DNA from 4 places in the Piscinibacter sp. PDB1-1 genome. Region 2 is predicted to be linked to each of the others. Evidence: predicted binding sites of a transcription regulator. Region 2 holds the regulator's gene; each other region holds the start of a gene.
The links. The regulator LexA, encoded in region 2, represses DNA repair genes until DNA is damaged. The targets are predictions, from matches to a motif close to ACTGTATNNNNATACAGT.

Region 1 (4,194 bases), 1.7 Mb from region 2:
GTGCCGCCCACCTCGTCGTCACGAAACCGAAGCTGGCCGGCAGTGGCGCGGTCTTCGTCACCCGTGACCGGTGCGGGCAGCGCGCGTTCGCCGCTCAGCAGCTCGCCGCGAAGGCCCAGCACCTGGTAGTAGAGCGTGTCGGCCTCGTCGGCACGCAGCAGGTCGGCCGTGCTGCGCGTGAGCGTGAACTGCGCCCGCGCGCTGCCGTCGGCCAGTTGCTGCACGCTCACCTGCTGCGAGAGCAGGCGTGCCATTTCACCGAGCTGGCGGTCGAACGGCTTGTTGGCAATGCCCTGCGCGACCAGCCACGTGAGCACCACGCTCATGGGCCACAGCAGCAGCAGCGGCGCGAGCATCCAGTCGAGGATCTCGCCAAACAGGGAGCGTTGTTCGCGCGGGAATCCCATGGGCTATGGCCCCCCCGACGCTTCGCTCCTGCCCAGGGGCTCCGACTCTGCGCCCGATGGGCGTCTCGCGTCGCTCACGCAAGGGCTGCGAACGGTCATCCGGGGATTTTTTCCAGGCAGTAGCCGAGGCCGCGCACGGTTGCAATGCGCACGGGGCCCTGCTCGATCTTCTTGCGCAGCCGGTGGATGTAGACCTCGATCGCGTTGTTGCTCACCTCTTCGCCCCATTCGCACAGGCGCTCCACCAGGTGGTCCTTGCTCACCAGCCGGCCCGAGCGCTGCAGCAGCGCTTCAAGGAGGCTCAGCTCGCGCGCCGAGAGTTCGATCATCTGGTCATTGATGTAGGCCACGCGGCCGGTGGCATCGAAGGTCAGCGGCCCGTGCTTGATGAGGCTGGAGGCCGTGCCCAGCCCGCGCCGCGTGAGCGCGCGCACGCGCGCTTCGAGCTCCTGCAGCGAGAACGGCTTGGCCATGTAGTCGTCGGCACCGAGGTCCAACCCTTTGACGCGCTGCTCCACGCTGTCGGCTGCTGTGAGGATCAGCACCGGCACCGTGGCGCCGCGCGCGCGCAGCTTGCGCAGCACCTCCAGGCCGTGCATCTTGGGCAGGCCGAGGTCGAGGATCAGCAGATCGAATTCATGCGAACCGAGCGCGGCATCGGCCTCGGTGCCGCTGGCCACCGCATCGACCGCATAGCCCGAGTTGCGCAGGGTGCGCAAGAGCCCGTCGGCCAGGACCTGATCGTCTTCGGCAATCAGTATCCGCATTGCTGTCTCCTGGTGGCTCCGCGGTGCGTGCGGCGTGTCGTCGGATTCTATTGAAGTGCGTAGGCTTCCAGACCCAGGGCGACCACTGTGGCCACCTCGGCGCCAAGCTCGTCGCGGAACTCGAGATCGGCCTGCGCCACCGCCTGCTCGAAGGCCGCCAGCCAGGCCAGCCCGGTGGGTGTGAAGCGCACCAGGCGGGCCCGTTTGTCGCGGCTGTCGGGCTCGCGCTTCACCAACCCCCAGGCCTCGCATTGGTCGACCAGGTCGCCCATGGCCTGCTTGCTCATGCCGGCCTGCTCGGCCAGGTCGGTGAGGCGCGAGCCCTCCAGCGCCAGGTGTCGCGTGATGTGGATGTGGGCTGCGCTCACCTGCGCGCGCGCCGCCAGGTTGGAGAGCGCGAGCGGCACCTCCACATTGCGCGCCATCAGGGCCAGCACGCGCTCGTCGAAGCGGCGCATCGCATGGCCCAGCAAACGGCCGAGGTGGGTTTGTCTCCAATCGCCAGACATCTATCGATAGTAAGGCAAACTGACCATAAAGTGGGTTTACTTTGATCTACAAGCCTCGCAGAATGCTGTTCATTCATCCAGCCTGTTGTTATGAGCAGGCTCTAACTGATTGATTCACAAGGAGATTCTCATGGACGCACCCGTCAAGGCACTGAACACCGAAAAGGCCAAGGCCCTGCAAGCCGCTCTGGCCCAGATCGAAAAGCAGTTCGGCAAGGGCTCGATCATGAAGCTCGGCGAGGGCGAGAAGATCGAGGACATCGAGGTCGTCTCCACCGGCTCGCTGGGGCTGGACATCGCCCTCGGCGTCGGCGGCCTGCCGCGCGGCCGGGTGGTCGAGATCTACGGCCCGGAGTCGTCGGGCAAGACCACGCTCACGCTGCAAGTCATCGCGCAAATGCAAAAGCTGGGCGGCACCTGCGCCTTCATCGATGCCGAGCATGCGCTCGACACCTCGTACGCGCAAAAGCTCGGCGTCAACCTGCAAGAGATGCTGATCAGCCAGCCCGACACCGGCGAGCAGGCGCTCGAGATCGTTGACGCGCTGGTGCGCTCGGGCTCGGTCGACCTGGTCGTCATCGACTCGGTGGCCGCGCTCACGCCCAAGGCCGAAATCGAAGGCGAGATGGGTGACTCGCTGCCCGGCCTGCAGGCGCGGCTCATGAGCCAGGCGCTGCGCAAGCTCACCGCCACCATCAAGAAGACCAACACCATGGTCATCTTCATCAACCAGATCCGCATGAAGATCGGCGTGATGTTCGGTTCGCCCGAAACCACGACCGGCGGCAACGCGCTCAAGTTCTACGCCTCGGTGCGCCTGGACATCCGCCGCATCGGCAGCATCAAGAAGGGCGAAGAGGTCATCGGCAACGAGACCAAGGTGAAGGTCGTCAAGAACAAGGTGTCCCCCCCGTTCAAGACGGCCGAGTTCGACATCCTCTATGGCCAAGGCATCAGCCGTGAAGGCGAGGTGATCGACATGGGCGTCGACGCCAAGATCCTGGAAAAGAGCGGCTCCTGGTTCGCCTACAACGGCGAGAAGATCGGCCAGGGCAAGGACAACGCCCGCGAGTTCCTGCGCGAGAACCCGGTGCTGGCCGTGGAGATCGAGAACAAGGTGCGCGACGCCATGGGCATCCCGCTGCTGCCTTCCGATGGCGATGCCGAAGCGCCTGCACCGACCAGGAAATCACGCGCCGCCAAGGAGGCGGCCGCGCAGGAGTAAGCCCGCGCATGAGGCCGCGCCTGTCGCTCAAGGGACGAGCGCTGCAGATCCTGGCGCAGCGCGAGCACAGCCTCAGCGAGATGCGGCGCAAGCTGCTGTCGCATGCGAAAGAGTCGCATGCGCAAGACGAGCCCGATGCCATCGAGCAGGTGCACGCCGTGCTCGACTGGCTGGTGGCCCAGCGCTACCTGTGCGAAGAGCGCTTCGCCGAAAGCCGCGTGAACGCCCGCGCCGCGCGCTACGGCAATCTGCGCATCCGCATGGAGCTGGCCCGGCACGGCGTGGCGCTCAGCGACGCTGCCGCGTCGGCGCTCAAACTCAGCGAGCTCGACCGCGCCCGCGAGGTCTGGCAGCGCAAGTTCGGTGAACCGGCGGTCGACGCCGCCGAGCGTGCTCGGCAGATGCGCTTCCTCGCCGGGCGGGGCTTTTCAAGCGAGGTGATCCGCCGCGTCATACAAGGAGCCGCGTCCATCGACGGGGACTGAAGACCGCACTTCCGTTTCATATCGTGGCGATATGCGGTGCTACATTTCTAGGGTTTGCCATGAGGGCCAACGGCCTTCCGGCCGCCACCATCCCCTTCGCTGTCCCCCGCTTCAATGGCTTTGCCCCCCGCCGCGCCCGAGCGCCAGCTCAAGCACAGCCGCCGCATCGACGTCCAGGTCTTTGCGCGTGGGGGCGGCCTGTGGGAGGTCGACGCCGTCATCAGCGACGTCAAGACGCGCGACACGCAACTCACCGAAAGCGTGCGACGTGCCGGCGAACCCATCCACGACATGCTGCTGCGCCTCGTCATCGACGAGCGCTTCAACATCCTGCAGGCGGGCTCCGAGACGCGGGCCATGCCCTACCCCGGCGAATGCGACGACCATGGTGATGCCTACCAGGCGCTGGTCGGGCTCAACCTGCTCAAGGGCTTTCGCTTTGCGGTGGCGGAGCGGCTCGGCGGCGTCGCCGGCTGCACCCACATCACCGAGCTCACGCAGGTTTTGCCCACTGCCGTGGTGCAGGCGTTCGCCGGCGACGTGATCGACACGCGCGGCGAAGCGGCCGATGCGCGCCAACCCTTCCAGCTCGACCGTTGTCATGCCCTGCGCACCGATGGCAACGCCGTGCGCCTCCATTACCCGCGCTGGTACAAGCCCGGCGCGTCCAAGTTCCCACCCGCCCGCAACCGTTCCCAGAACACTGAGTGAAGAGAGTCAGCGATGAAAATTCATGAGTACCAAGGCAAGGAAATCCTGCGCCAGGCCGGCGTGCCGGTTCCCCGGGGCTACCCGGCGTTC
Region 2 (4,194 bases):
TGCCGGGGTTGCCCTTCGTGGTGCTAGGCCAGAACGAGCATGTGGCCTGGGGCTTCACGAACACCGCGCCCGATGTGCAAGACATGTATCTCGAGCGCATCAAGCCCGATGACTCTACGCAGTACCAGACACCCGACGGATGGGCCAGGTTCCAGACCTTCGAGGAGATCATCAAGGTCAAAGGCAAGCCTGACGTCACGCTGCTGGCCCGCGCCACGCGCCATGGGCCTGTGATCTCCGACTCAGGTGCTCCAGCCACGACCGGCCTCACCGGGCCGACCTCGAAGCCGAGCTATGCCCTAGCGATGCGCTGGACGGCGCTCGACCTGGACTCCGGCACCATCGACGCGGCGATCGAGCTGAACACCGTGCGCAGCGTGGCCGAGTTCGTGGCTGCCTCCAGCAAGCATCTCGCGCCCATGCAGAACATGGCCGTGGCCGACGACCAGGGCCACATCGGCGTGGTGTCTGCCGGGCGCGTGCCGGTGCGCAAGCCTGAGAACGACCTCAAGGGCCTCGTGCCCGCGCCCGGCTGGGATGCGAAGTACGACTGGGCCGGCGTGCTGGAACCCACCTGGACGCCGAGAGAGATCGATCCGCCGCGCGGCTGGATCGCCACCGCCAACCAGCGCATCCACCCGGTCGACTACCCCCACTTCATCACCAGCGAATGGGCGGCTCCGTACCGCCACCAGCGCATAGAGCAATTGCTCGCGGCCAAGCCGAAGCACACGCTCGCGAGCCTGCGCGAGATCCAGGCCGACGTGTATTCGATCGGCACGATGCGCCTGATGCCCATCCTTCGCAAAGCCACCTCTGCGCACCCGCTGGCCGAGGCGGCGCAGCGGGAACTGGGGTCGTTCGGTGGCAAGGTCACGGCAGACAAGGCCGCCCCGCTGATTGCGTGGGCCTGGGCGCGACAGCTCACGCAGGGCATCTTCAGCGACGAATTGGGTGAGCCGCTGTACCGCCAGCAGATCGCCACGCGCAGCTTCCGTGAGGCGCTGGAGGGCGTGCTGGAATCAGGCAACGCTTGGTGGTGCGACAACAAGGCCACGCCAGTGGCCGAGAGCTGCGGCGAGCAGGTCAACCAAGCCTTCACCCGTGCGCTCGACGAGTTGCAGGCCGCCCACGGTTCGGACGTGTCGAAGTGGCAATGGGGAAAGGCGCACCAGGCGCGGAGCGAACACCGGCCGTTCAGCCGCGTGAAACCGCTCAACCGCTGGTTCGAATCGCGCACGCCGGTGGGGGGCGACACCTACACCGTGGACGTGTCCCGCGTCAGCCTGCGGCCCGACCCGACGACGGGCGAGTTGTACCTGGATGAGCACGGGCCGTCGTTCCGGGCGCTCTACGACCTGGGCGACCCGGCCAACTCACGCTTCATGCAATCGAGTGGGCAGTCGGGGATCGTGTTCTCGCCGCTGTATCGGGCGTTCGTCAAACCCTGGGCGCAGGTGAAGGACGTGCCGGTCTGGGTCGGTGAGGCCCGGCGCACGCTGATACTGAAGCCGCGACCCTGAGGGAGGGTTGCCAGCGGGGCGCTCAGGGCGCTTCCGGCAGCGTGTAGTCGAAGGTGTAGAGATGCTGGCCGTCGACGATGTCAATGGCCAGCCTGCCGGACAGCCCCGTGAGTTCGCCGGTGCCCGAATCTGGCACCACCGTGACGACAAGCTGTGGCGCACCGCGGTCCATCACACCGGTGTGTTGGAGGACGAAGCTCCCCCGCCTGCCGTGCAGGTTGCCGGCCACGAATTCGAGCGCGACATAAGCGGCGGACCCGGTCACAGCGGTCATCGCGGAGAGCATTTCACCCCGGCCCGTGCCTTGTAGATCGCCGCTGAACGTCTTGTCGAGAGACATGCGGCCCAGGCCCTCGCCCGAGTGAACCGTGGCTTGCGGGGTGAGCTTGACCTCGAAAGACCCGGTGGCGCGGATGCGGAGCATGCCTGCCTGCCTGCCTTGATGACCGCGATCAGACCTGCCCGAACAGCGCCTTGCGCTGGGCGGTGTACGTCCACCACGGGGCGGGGGCAGCGCCGCTCATGAAGTCGGTGGCTGCCATGAAGGTGTCCAGCACGCAGGGGTCATGGCGCTGGCCCGTGACGTCGCACAGCTTCTGGTACAGCACGAAGGCATCTTTGCCACGCAGTTGCTGCGGGTGGGCAATGCCGATCAGGCGCAGGTCCTCGGCCAAGGCCGGGCCGATGTTGGGCAGTTGCTCCAGGCGTTCGCACTCTTCGGCGCTGTGAGCCTTGGGCGACTTGATCGGTCGGATCGATTTGCTCGACACCATGAGCGCCTCACATCAGCATGTTGTTGCGAATCAAACCCACGGCCAGGCCTTCGAGCTCGAAGTCGACATCGCCGAACGGGATGACGATGGGTTGGAAGTCAGGGTTCTCGGGCAGCAGCTCGATGCTGGTGCGTGTGCGCTTGAAGCGCTTCACGGTCACCTCATCACCCAGCCGCGCCACGACGATCTGGCCGTTCTTGGCGTCCTTGGCCTTCTGCACGGCGAGCAGGTCGCCGTCCATGATGCCGGCGTCGCGCATGCTCATGCCCTTGACCTTGAGCAGGTAGTCGGGACGGCGCGGGAACATGCTGGCCTCCATGAGGTAGGTCTGGTCGATGTGCTCCTGCGCGAGGATCGGGCTGCCGGCCGCTACGCGCCCGACCAGCGGCAGCGTGAGTTGCGACAGGCTGGGCAAGGGCAGGCTGAACTGCTTGCCGCGACTCTCGTTGAGCGCACGCAATGTGTCAGACTTCAAACGGATGCCTCGCGAGGTGCCGCCCACGAGCTCGATCACGCCTTTGCGGGCGAGGGCCTGCAAGTGTTCTTCGGCCGCGTTGGCGGAGCGAAACCCGAGTTCTGCAGCGATCTCGGCGCGGGTGGGTGGTGCGCCGGTGCGCTCGATGGCGCTTTGCACCAGGTCGAGAATCTGCTGCTGGCGATCGGTGAGTTTGGGCGCTTCGTACATGGCGATCCTTGTGGATACGGGGTGGGCGCTGCGGCTGTGGTGTACAACTGAATTTCCATCCAGTGGCTGTATTTTCATCCAGCTTATCAAAAAATGCAAAAAGACGCACACCTGATCGTGGTCCTGGGCACCGGCGGCACCATCGCCGGCACGTCGAGCGTGGCTGCTGACAACCTTGGCTACACGGCGGCGCAGATCGGTGTCGATCAGCTGGTGGCCGCCGTTCCCGAGTTGGCTCGCCTGGCAGTCGAGTGCGAGCAGGTGGCGCAGATCGACAGCAAGGACATGGGGTTTGCCGTGTGGTGCGCATTGGCGCTGCGCGCGGCGCACCACTTGGCGCGGCCCGAGGTGGCTGGCGTGGTCGTGACGCACGGCACCGACACGTTGGAGGAGACCGCGTACTTCCTGCAACGCGTGCTGGCACCGGCCAAGCCCCTGGTGCTGACGGCCGCGATGCGCCCGGCCACGTCGTTGCAAGCCGATGGCCCGCAGAACCTGCTCGACGCGGTTCGTGTGGCGGCGCATGCGGGGGTGAGCGGCGCCGTCGTGGTTGTCGCAGGGACCATCCACTCCCCCCACGCCGTGCGCAAGGCTCACACCTACCGGCTGGATGCCTTCAATTCCGGCGAGGCGGGGCCGCTGGGCGTGATCGTAGAAGGGCAGGTGCGCCAATGGCGTGTTTGGCCGCAGGGTGGCGCGCTCGGTGTGCAGGCTCTGCCTGAAGACGAGAAGGCGTGGCCGTACGTCGAGATCGTCGGCAGCCATGCCGGAGCAGGCGGCGCGGCAGTGCGCGCATTGCAGGCCGCAGGCGTGCAGGGTCTGGTGGTCGCTACCACCGGCGGCGGCACAGTCCACCAAGAACTCGAAGCGGCCCTGCAAGAGGCGCAGGGCCGCGGCGTGCGGGTGCTTCGCAGCAGCCGTTGCCTGGATGGGCAGGTGTTCGAGAAGGCCGGCGACACCTTGCCGTCGGCCGGAGAACTCACGCCGGTCAAGGCGCGGATCGAGTTGATGCTCTCGATCCTGGCGGAGCTCAGACCACCGTCAGCGTGACGTCGATGTTGCCGCGGGTGGCGTTCGAATACGGGCACACCTTGTGGGCCGCAGCGACCAGCGCCTCGGCCTGCGCCTTCTCGAAGCCAGGGATGGTGATCTTCATCGCCACTTGAATGCCGAAGCCAGCCGGGATCGGGCCGATGCCTACGTCGGACGTGAT
Region 3 (4,194 bases), on a different contig from region 2:
AAGACGAGAAGCGCGTGCCGGTCGACGGCGCGCTCTTCGTCAGCCGCACGCGCGACGGCGGCCGCAGCTTCGAGGCCCTGCGCACCGGCCTGCCGCAACAGGACTGCTACGACCTCATCTACCGCCACGGCCTGGCGGTCGATTCGAGCGGCAGTGCGCTGCTGATGGGCAGCACCACCGGCAACCTGTGGGCGAGCGATGACGGCGGCGACACGTGGGCCTGCGTGTCGAACAACCTGCCGCCGATCCACGCGGTGCGCTTCGGGTGATGCGCCGTTTTTGAGCACTTGGCCACGCGGGTGTGGCGCCTTGCGCACACACGTCCCCCTGCAACACGGGGGTGCCCCAGCGCAAGGGAATGACACCTGCGATCGCGCTTCTGACAATGGGCGCACCCCATCAAAAGCACGCGCAGGAGCACGCCATGCCCACCACCATCGCTGTCGGAGCCCGATCGATGTTCGTCACCACGACGGCATGGGTCTTCATCCTGCTGGCGATGGTTGCAAGCTTCGCGGTGGTGGTGCGCAACGCGATGCTGTTCTCGATGCTGCCGATGTCGAGCGACTCGGTCTTGACCGGCCTGCTCGTGGCCTACATGCCGTGGGTCATTGCGGCGGGCGCCGTGGTTTCGCTGGCCACGCTGGCCTCGGCCATCGGCCTGCTGATGCGGCTCGATTGGGCGCGGCGCATCTTCATCGGCCTGATGGCCGTCGCCATCATCGCCAACCTCGTGGGCCTGTGGCTGCAGCACGAGATGATGCAAGCCGTGGTGAGCAGCACGCTCGACGGCGTCACGCTGCCACCGCAGGCGCAAGGCGTGTTCGGCGGGTTCGTGACCGCCGTGCGCGTCATGGCCGTGGTCGTCACGCTCGGCGCCTGCGCCTTCCTCGCGTGGATCATGCGCCGGCTGATGTCGGCTGGCGTACGCCGCGAGTTTGCGTAGCCCCCCAGTCGCTTCGCTCCTGCCCCCAAGGGGCGCCGTCCGGCTTGGGGCGGCCCGGCGCCGGACCTTCTCGCATCAACGCAGGTCACCGTCCACGTAGAACCAACGCCCGTCTTCGCGCACGAAGCGGCTCGTCTCGTGCAGCCGGTGGGCGCGCCCGCCGAGTTTGCTGCGGGCCACGAACTCCACGGTGGCGTGCGTGTCGTCCTGCGTGGCATGCGACTTCACCTCCAGCCCCAACCAGCGCAGGCCGGCCGGGTTAGGTTCCAGCGTGGCGGGGCGGGTGCTCGGGTGCCAGGTGGCAAGCAGGTAATCGATGAGATCGCGCACGTACGCGCTGTAGCGTGAACGCATGAGCACCTCGGCATCGGGCGCCTGCAGGTGCAGTGGGCCACCTTCGGTGTGGAAGCGGCCACAGCAATCGGCGTAGGCGCGTTTCGCGCCGCAATCGCAAGTCATGTCGGCCCCTCGCCCGACGAATACTTCTGGCGATCCCCCAAGGGGATGCGCGCCGGCTTGGGAGCGGCTCGGTGCTCGGCCCGCGTCGTGAGTTCCTTCTGCCAGGTTTCGCTGACCAGATCGAGCCCGAAGCTGCGCTGCGCTTCGCTGGCGGTGACGCGGTAACCCGCCTTGCGATAGATGTTGCGCGCGGTGAGCAGGTGGGCGTTGGTCCACAGGGTGATGCGCTCGTAGCCCGCCATGCGCGCAAAGCGCTCGCATTCATCCACCAGGCGCGCACCCAGGCCCAGGCCGCGCGCCGTGGGTTCGACCAGCAGCATGCGCAGCCGGGCCGTGCCGGGCACGGGTGCTTGCGTGGCTTCATCGCGGTCTTGCACGAGGAAGACGCTGCCCACGTTCTGGCCGTCGCGTTCGGCGATCCAGCAGGCTTCGCGAGTGGGGTCGAAGCGCTCGACGAAATCCGCGGCAATGCGTGCCACCAGCGCCTCGAAGCGCATGTCGAATCGGTGTTCCTGCGCGTAGAGCGCGCCGTGGCGGCTCACCACCCAGCCGATGTCTCCCGGGTGGTGCGGGCGCAGCAGATAAGGCGCGCTGCGTTGCGATGCCGCGGACTCGCCCAGCAGTTGCTCGATGCGCGCCATGGCCTGCAGCAGTTGCTGTTGCTGTGCCTCGGGCAACGCGTTCAGCATGTCGCCGACCTGCTCGCGCGAGCGCTGGTGCAGCGGTGCATACGCCTTGCGCCCGGTGGGTGTGAGGCTCAGGTGCATCTGGCGTGCGTCGGCGCTCGAGCGGCTGGCCTTGACGAGCCCTTGCTCCTTCAAGCTGCGCAGCATGCGGCTCAGGTAGCCGGCATCGAGATCGAGCGCGCGGGCGAGGCCGGTGGCGGTGGGGTGCTCGTGGTGGGCCAGCTCCCACAGCAGGCGCGATTCGGCCAGGGTGTAGGGCGAATCGAGCAGGCCTTCGTGCAGCACCCCGATGCGCCGCGTGTAGAAGCGATTGAAGGCGCGCACGGCTTCGATGGGGTCGAGGGCGTCGGCGTGAGGCATGCGCCATGATACTTGCCAAAAGCAATAATCAAGTTGCCAAAAACAAGGCATGAAAGCGCTCAGGATTTGCGCGAACAGCTGTATGGGCATACAGTATTTGCAATGGATGCCTTCCTCCCCCTGCCGGACCCTCAGCCTCACCCGCCCCTGGCGCCGGCTGCGGCCCAGCCGCGGCCGCTCCGGCCGGCCCTGGTGGCGCCCGAGGTGCTGCATGCCAGCCTGTGGCGGGCCGATCAACTGGGCCGTGCGGCCGAGCACGCCTTGCCCAGTGGCTTTGCCGCGCTCGATGCGCAACTGCCCGGTGGTGGCTGGCCGCGTCGCGCGCTGACCGAACTGCTGCTGCCGCACCCGGGCATCGGCGAGATCCGCCTGCTGGCGGCCAGCCTGGCGGCCATCCAGCGCGACGGCCGCCTGGTGATGATGTTCGACCCGCCGGCTGCGTTGTCCGCCCCTGCGCTGGCCGAACTGGGGTTCGATGTGGAGCAGATCCTCGTCGTCCACACCCACCTGCAAGTGCGCCCTGGTGCCGACCGCCTGTGGGCACTGGAGCAGGCCCTCAAGAGCGGGCATGTGGGTGCGGTGGTGGCCTGGCTGCCGCAGCCGCTGCGCAGCGAGCGCCTGCGCCGCCTGCAACTGGCCGCGCACGCGCACGACGGCCCGGCCTTCATGCTGCGCGAGATGGCCGCGCAAGCCCATGCCAGCCCCGCACCGCTGCGCCTGGCTCTGCACCCGGCGGGGGCCGATCAACTGGCGCTGCGCGTGCTCAAGCGGCGCGGGCCGCCTTTGCTGCGGCCAATTCATCTTTCGCTGCCGCCGGTGCTATCACCTGCGGCCCTGCGCCGTGCGCAAACCGTGAGCCATGTGCCTGGTCGCACTGCTCAGCCTGCGATGCCAACGGCAACCGGAACGGCCGCATCTACAACATCGACATCGACATCGACATCGACATCGACATCGACATCGACATCGACATCGACGTTGCGCGGCGCCACCTTCGTCAACCTGGCGTGATGCGCTCTTCTTGCGCGATCTCTTGCTGCCATGCTCTGGGTCGCTCTGCATCTGCCATGGCTGTCGCTCGAATCCTTCGCGGCGACGCTGCCACCCGCCCAGGCGGCACAACCGTTGGCCTTGCTGGATGCTCACCGCATCCTCAGCGCCAGCCTGAGCGCGCAGGCCCTGGGCGTGCAGCCGGGCATGAAGCGCGCCACCGCCTTGTCGCTGGCGCCGCATCTGCTGCTGGGCCAGACCGATGCGCAACGTGATCTCGCCGCGCTGACTGGTGTGGCGCATGCGGCGCTGGCCTTTACGCCGAGTGTCAGCCTTGCCTTGCCTCAGGGCGTGCTGCTGGAGGTGCGCGCTAGCCTGCGTTACTTTGGCGGGCGCGAGGCCTTGCTCCACAAACTGCATGCGGCTGTCACGCCGCTGGGCCATCGCGTGCATTGCGCCAGCGCGCCCACTCCCCTGGGGGCGGCGTTCTTGTCGCGTTGGTGCCCTGGCGAACATTGCGCCGACCGGGCCGCCTTGGCCAGGCGGCTCCGAGCAGCGCCACCGGCGCTGCTCGCCACGGCCGCCGAGCATGGCGACACCCTGCAGGGCATGGGGCTGCACACCCTGGGCGATGTGCGGCGGCTGCCCCGCACCGGGCTCGCGCAGCGCTTCGGCCAAGCCCTGCTCGATGAGCTCGACAGCGCTTACGGCGACCGGCCCGACCCCCGCGAACCACTCAGCCTGCCGCAGTCG
Region 4 (4,194 bases), on a different contig from region 2:
GGCGATCTGCGGCACCCAGGTGTCGCTGTCGAGCACGGCATCGCCGGCCAGGCGCAGCTTGGCGCCGACGATGTTCTGCTTCAGGCGCAGGCCGGTGAGGCCCAGCGCACCGCCCACCGGCCCGGTGTCGAAATCCTGCCGTGCGACCGAGAGCTCGATGCGCTCGCCGTAGCTCACGGCAGCGCCGTAGACATTGAGGCCGTAGTCGCGTGTCTTCACGCGGGTGGCGAAGGCCGAGCCGCCGAGCTCGCCGGCGGTGCCGTAGCCGCCGGTCACGGCCCATGGGGTGAGGCCACCGCCCGCTGCGCCGTCGATGCTGCTCACCCCGCCGGTGAGGAGCAGCTTGCCGCCGTACTGGCTGCTTTGTGCCCAGGCGGTCGGGGTGGCGAGCGCGAGCACCAGGGCGGCGCGGGCCAGGGGCCGGGTTGATACGGGCATGGAATCCTCCTCTCCGAATGCGTTTCTTGCAGCAGATACGCAATGCGGGGCGATTTGGATTCAGGCCGTGTTCGACGAGCCGCTGTTTTCGTCGAAAAGTGGCAAAGGAGCGAGGTAGGCCGCGGGCGGCTCGTGCACCGCCGGGGCGGCTTGGGCCGCATGCGGATCGAGCAGTTCGGCCAGCTTGGCGAGGTTGCCCGCTCGCACGCCCAGCAGGCGCAGGCGGCGTGACAGATCCACCCGCTTGAGGCATTCGCCCGCGGCGCGGCGGATCGTTCTCGCGTCCAGGGTGTGCGCGGGCAGCGTGAGGTCGCGCGTGACGATCTTGAAATCGTCGAAGCGCAGCTTGATGCCGATGGTCTTGGCCGCGTAGCCCTTGCGGCTGAGGTCGTCTGCCAGCTCCATGCACAGCTCGGTGAAGATCGGCGTGAGGGTGCGGCGGTCGCGCACGGCGTGCAGGTCGCGCTCGAAGGTGGTCTCGCGGCTCATCGACACCGGTTCGCTGTGGGTGACCACCGAGCGCTCATCTCGCCCATGCGCTGCGGCATGCAACCAGGCGCCGTAGTTCTTGCCGAAGTGCGCAAGCAGGAAGGCGGGGTCGGCGGCAGCGATGTCGCCCACGGTGTGCAAGCCCACGCTCGCCAGCTTCTCGCTTGCCTTGGGGCCGATGCCGTTGACCTTGCGGGCCGCCAGCGGCCAGATGCGCGCCGGGATCTCGTCGGCCCGAAGCAGCGTCAGCCCATCGGGCTTGTCGAACTCGGAGCACAGCTTGGAGAGCAGCTTGTTGGGTGTGATGCCCACCGAGCAGGTGAGGCCGCCGGTGGCCTCGCGCACGGCGTCCTTGAGTTGCTGGCCAATGGCCCGGCCGCCGTCGTCAAGCGCGCCGGGGAGGTCGGTGAGGTCGATGTAGATCTCGTCGATGCCGCGGTCTTCGACCAGGGGTGCAATGCGCCGCACGGCGGCCTTGAAGAGCCGCGAGTACTTGCGGTACTGCTCGAAATCGACCGGCAGAAGCACCGCATCGGGCGCCAGCTTGGCCGCCTTCATCGTGCCCATGGCCGAGAACACGCCGAGTGCGCGCGCTTCGTAGGTGCTGGTGGTGAGCACGCCACGCCCGGTGTAGTCGCGCAGCCGGGCGTAGCGGCGCGTGCCGTCGGGCAGGAGCACCGGCCGGCTGTCGCGCCCGCCACCGATCACCACCGGCAGGCCTTTGAGGTCGGGGTAGCGAAGCAGCTCCACGGACGCATAGAAGGCGTCCATGTCGAGGTGGGCTATGAGGCGCGGCGCGGCCATGAGGGCTGTATTTTCATACAGCCTTTGCTCGGGCGCCGAGAACTTTTCGTGGCGCGTTTCACCCCGTTCGTTCAGGTGCGCCGTGCAAGTGGGTGTGGCCCCTGGCCCGCAACCCCTGCAACCCTCTGGAGAAACCTTCATGGCTACCGCTTTCCCCGCCGCCCGCACCGCACTCCTGACCACGCTGGCGATCGCCGCCGCGCATGTGTGCGCGCAGCCCGCCGAAACCGAACGGCGCAGCACGCTCGACCAGCAGCAATCGGTGGCGGTGACGATCTACAACGACGACCTGGCGCTTGTGAAAGACGCGCGCAACGTCACGCTCGGCATCGGCAGCAACCGCCTGGCCCTGCGCGACGTGAGCGGGCGCATGCGGCCCGAGACGGCGCAACTGCGCAGTTTGTCGAACCCCGGCTCGTTCGACATGCTGGAGCAGAACTTCGACTTCGACCTGCTCACGCCCGCCAAGCTGCTAGAGAAGTACGTGGGCCGCAGCGTGCGCATCGTCAAGACGCACCCGCAGACCGGCGCCGAGACCGTCGAGACCGCGCAGGTGCTGTCGGCCGCGCAGGGCGTGGTGCTGAAGATCGGCGACCGCATCGAGACCGGCGTGCCGGGCCGCATCGTCTACGACAACGTGCCGGCCAACCTGCGCGACCGGCCGACGCTCGTGACCGAGTTGAACAGCCGGCGTGGCGGGGCGCAGTTGATGGAGCTCTCATACTTGACGGGTGGCTTGTCGTGGAAGGCTGATTACGTGGCCGAACTGGGCAGCGACGACAGCACGCTCGACCTCAACGGCTGGGTGACGCTCACCAACCGGAGCGGCACCAGCTACTCGAACGCCAAGCTGCAGCTCGTGGCCGGCGACGTCAACCGCGTGAAGCAGGAGATCCGCCATGCGCGCGCGGACATGATGATGTCCGCCAAGGCCATGCCGGCGGCCGCGCCCATGGCACAAGAGGCCTTGTTCGAGTACCACCTGTACACGCTCGGGCGGGCGACCACGCTGGCCGACAACCAGACCAAGCAGGTGGCGCTGCTCAGCGCGAATCGAGTGCCTGTGGTGAAGGAGTTGCTGCTGCAGGGAAGCGACTACTACTACGGCTCCAGCGTGGGCGACATCGGCCAGAAGCTCAAGGCCGGCGTGTACGTGGAGTTCAGCAACCGCGAGAACTCGCACCTGGGCATGCCGATGCCCAAGGGCGTGGTGCGCGTCTACAAGCGCGACAGCGCGGGCAATGCACAGTTCGTAGGCGAGGACAACATCGATCACACGCCCAAGAACGAGAAGGTGCGCCTCAAGCTCGGCGACGCGTTCGACGTGACCGCCGACAAGAAGCAGACCGACTACCGGCGCCGCGAACCCAACAACCGCGCGAGCCACGTGAGCGAGAGTGCCTACGAGATCGTGGTGCGCAACGCGAAGGCCGAACCCGTGACGGTGACCGTGCGCGAGCCGGTGCCCGGCGACTGGAGCATGGTCGACGAGTCGCACAAGCACAGCAAGGTCGCCGCCGGCACGGCCGAGTGGAAGCTGGCAGTGCCCGCAGGCGGCAGTACCACGCTGAAGTACCGCGTGCTCGTGAGGTACTGAGGTCGTCGGGGTTCTCGCGCCCCGGGCTGGAGACTCTCCGCTAAAGTGCAAGAGGCCTGTCGCTCAGGTTGTGCGCATGCGGCGCGCAACGGGCGTGGGGCGACTCAACCGGAGCGCCATGACCTTTACTGCCAACTGCCTCTGCGAGGGCGTGAAGTTCCGCCTCATGACGGACACGCTCGCGCCGGTTCAGATCTGCCATTGTTCGCAGTGCCGGCGCGCGCAAGGCACGCCGTTCGCGAGCAACCTGCCGGTGTCGCGGGCCGACTTCCAGCTCGACAGCGGCAGCGAGCTGCTCACCGAGTACGAATCCTCGCCGGGCAAGAAGCGGGCGTTCTGCCGCCGATGCGGCTCGCCCATCTACAGCCGGCGCGACGAGATCCCAGGCACCTTGCGCATCCGCGCCGGGCTCATCAACGAGCCGCTGCCGGCGGGGGTGGAAGCGCACTTCTGCGTGGACAGCAAGGCCAACTGGTGGCCGATCAACGACGACCTGCCACAGCACGCGGGCGTCTACGTGCCGCCCACGGCCTGAACAACGTCGCAGGAGAAGCCCGGCATGCTCGACTTCGAAGCCCCACCCATCGAGTCGTCGCAGATGCGGCGTGCCGGCAAGGGATTGCTGTCCCTCGCGCTGATGGACGCGCGCAATCACACGCTTCGCTGGATGAGCGCGCTGGAGTCGCAGCTCGTCGATCCGCCGTGGTCGGTGCCCATGCACCCGGAGATCAACCCGCCGCTGTGGTCGTTCGGCCACCTGGGCTGGTACCAGGAGCACTGGATCGCGCGCAACGTGCAGCGCCAGCGTGGCGAGCATGCCGAGGTCGACACCTCGCGGCTGGCTTCGATCGACCCCTTCTCCGATG

Region 1: the regulator LexA is predicted to act here: its motif matches at 1,748-1,765, upstream of recA (recombinase RecA).
Region 3: the regulator LexA is predicted to act here: its motif matches at 2,529-2,546, upstream of imuA (translesion DNA synthesis-associated protein ImuA).
Region 4: the regulator LexA is predicted to act here: its motif matches at 1,736-1,753, upstream of AC1KAR_RS12490 (Y-family DNA polymerase).

What each region holds. Positions count from the first base shown of each region.
Region 1 is NZ_JBWVZJ010000001.1:2,073,421-2,077,614, reverse strand. Features, by position in the region: gene AC1KAR_RS09600 (sensor histidine kinase N-terminal domain-containing protein) at 1-407, opposite strand, end outside; gene AC1KAR_RS09595 (response regulator) at 503-1,174, opposite strand; gene AC1KAR_RS09590 (MarR family winged helix-turn-helix transcriptional regulator) at 1,222-1,683, opposite strand; gene recA (recombinase RecA) at 1,814-2,908, shown strand; gene recX (recombination regulator RecX) at 2,917-3,393, shown strand; gene AC1KAR_RS09575 (DUF2889 domain-containing protein) at 3,508-4,104, shown strand; gene sucC (ADP-forming succinate--CoA ligase subunit beta) at 4,117-4,194, shown strand, end outside.
Region 2 is NZ_JBWVZJ010000001.1:376,141-380,334, reverse strand. Features, by position in the region: gene AC1KAR_RS01700 (penicillin acylase family protein) at 1-1,523, shown strand, start outside; gene AC1KAR_RS01695 (DUF3224 domain-containing protein) at 1,546-1,947, opposite strand; gene AC1KAR_RS01690 (helix-hairpin-helix domain-containing protein) at 1,976-2,296, opposite strand; gene lexA (transcriptional repressor LexA) at 2,304-2,981, opposite strand; gene AC1KAR_RS01680 (asparaginase) at 3,075-4,031, shown strand; gene AC1KAR_RS01675 (organic hydroperoxide resistance protein) at 4,012-4,194, opposite strand, start outside.
Region 3 is NZ_JBWVZJ010000003.1:657,643-661,836, reverse strand. Features, by position in the region: gene AC1KAR_RS18930 (WD40/YVTN/BNR-like repeat-containing protein) at 1-269, shown strand, start outside; gene AC1KAR_RS18925 (hypothetical protein) at 425-946, shown strand; gene AC1KAR_RS18920 (YchJ family protein) at 1,022-1,405, opposite strand; gene AC1KAR_RS18915 (bifunctional helix-turn-helix transcriptional regulator/GNAT family N-acetyltransferase) at 1,402-2,451, opposite strand; gene imuA (translesion DNA synthesis-associated protein ImuA) at 2,554-3,462, shown strand; gene AC1KAR_RS18905 (Y-family DNA polymerase) at 3,493-4,194, shown strand, end outside.
Region 4 is NZ_JBWVZJ010000002.1:157,082-161,275, reverse strand. Features, by position in the region: gene AC1KAR_RS12495 (DUF3034 family protein) at 1-438, opposite strand, end outside; gene AC1KAR_RS12490 (Y-family DNA polymerase) at 499-1,731, opposite strand; gene AC1KAR_RS12485 (DUF4139 domain-containing protein) at 1,871-3,328, shown strand; gene AC1KAR_RS12480 (GFA family protein) at 3,447-3,863, shown strand; gene senA (selenoneine synthase SenA) at 3,888-4,194, shown strand, end outside.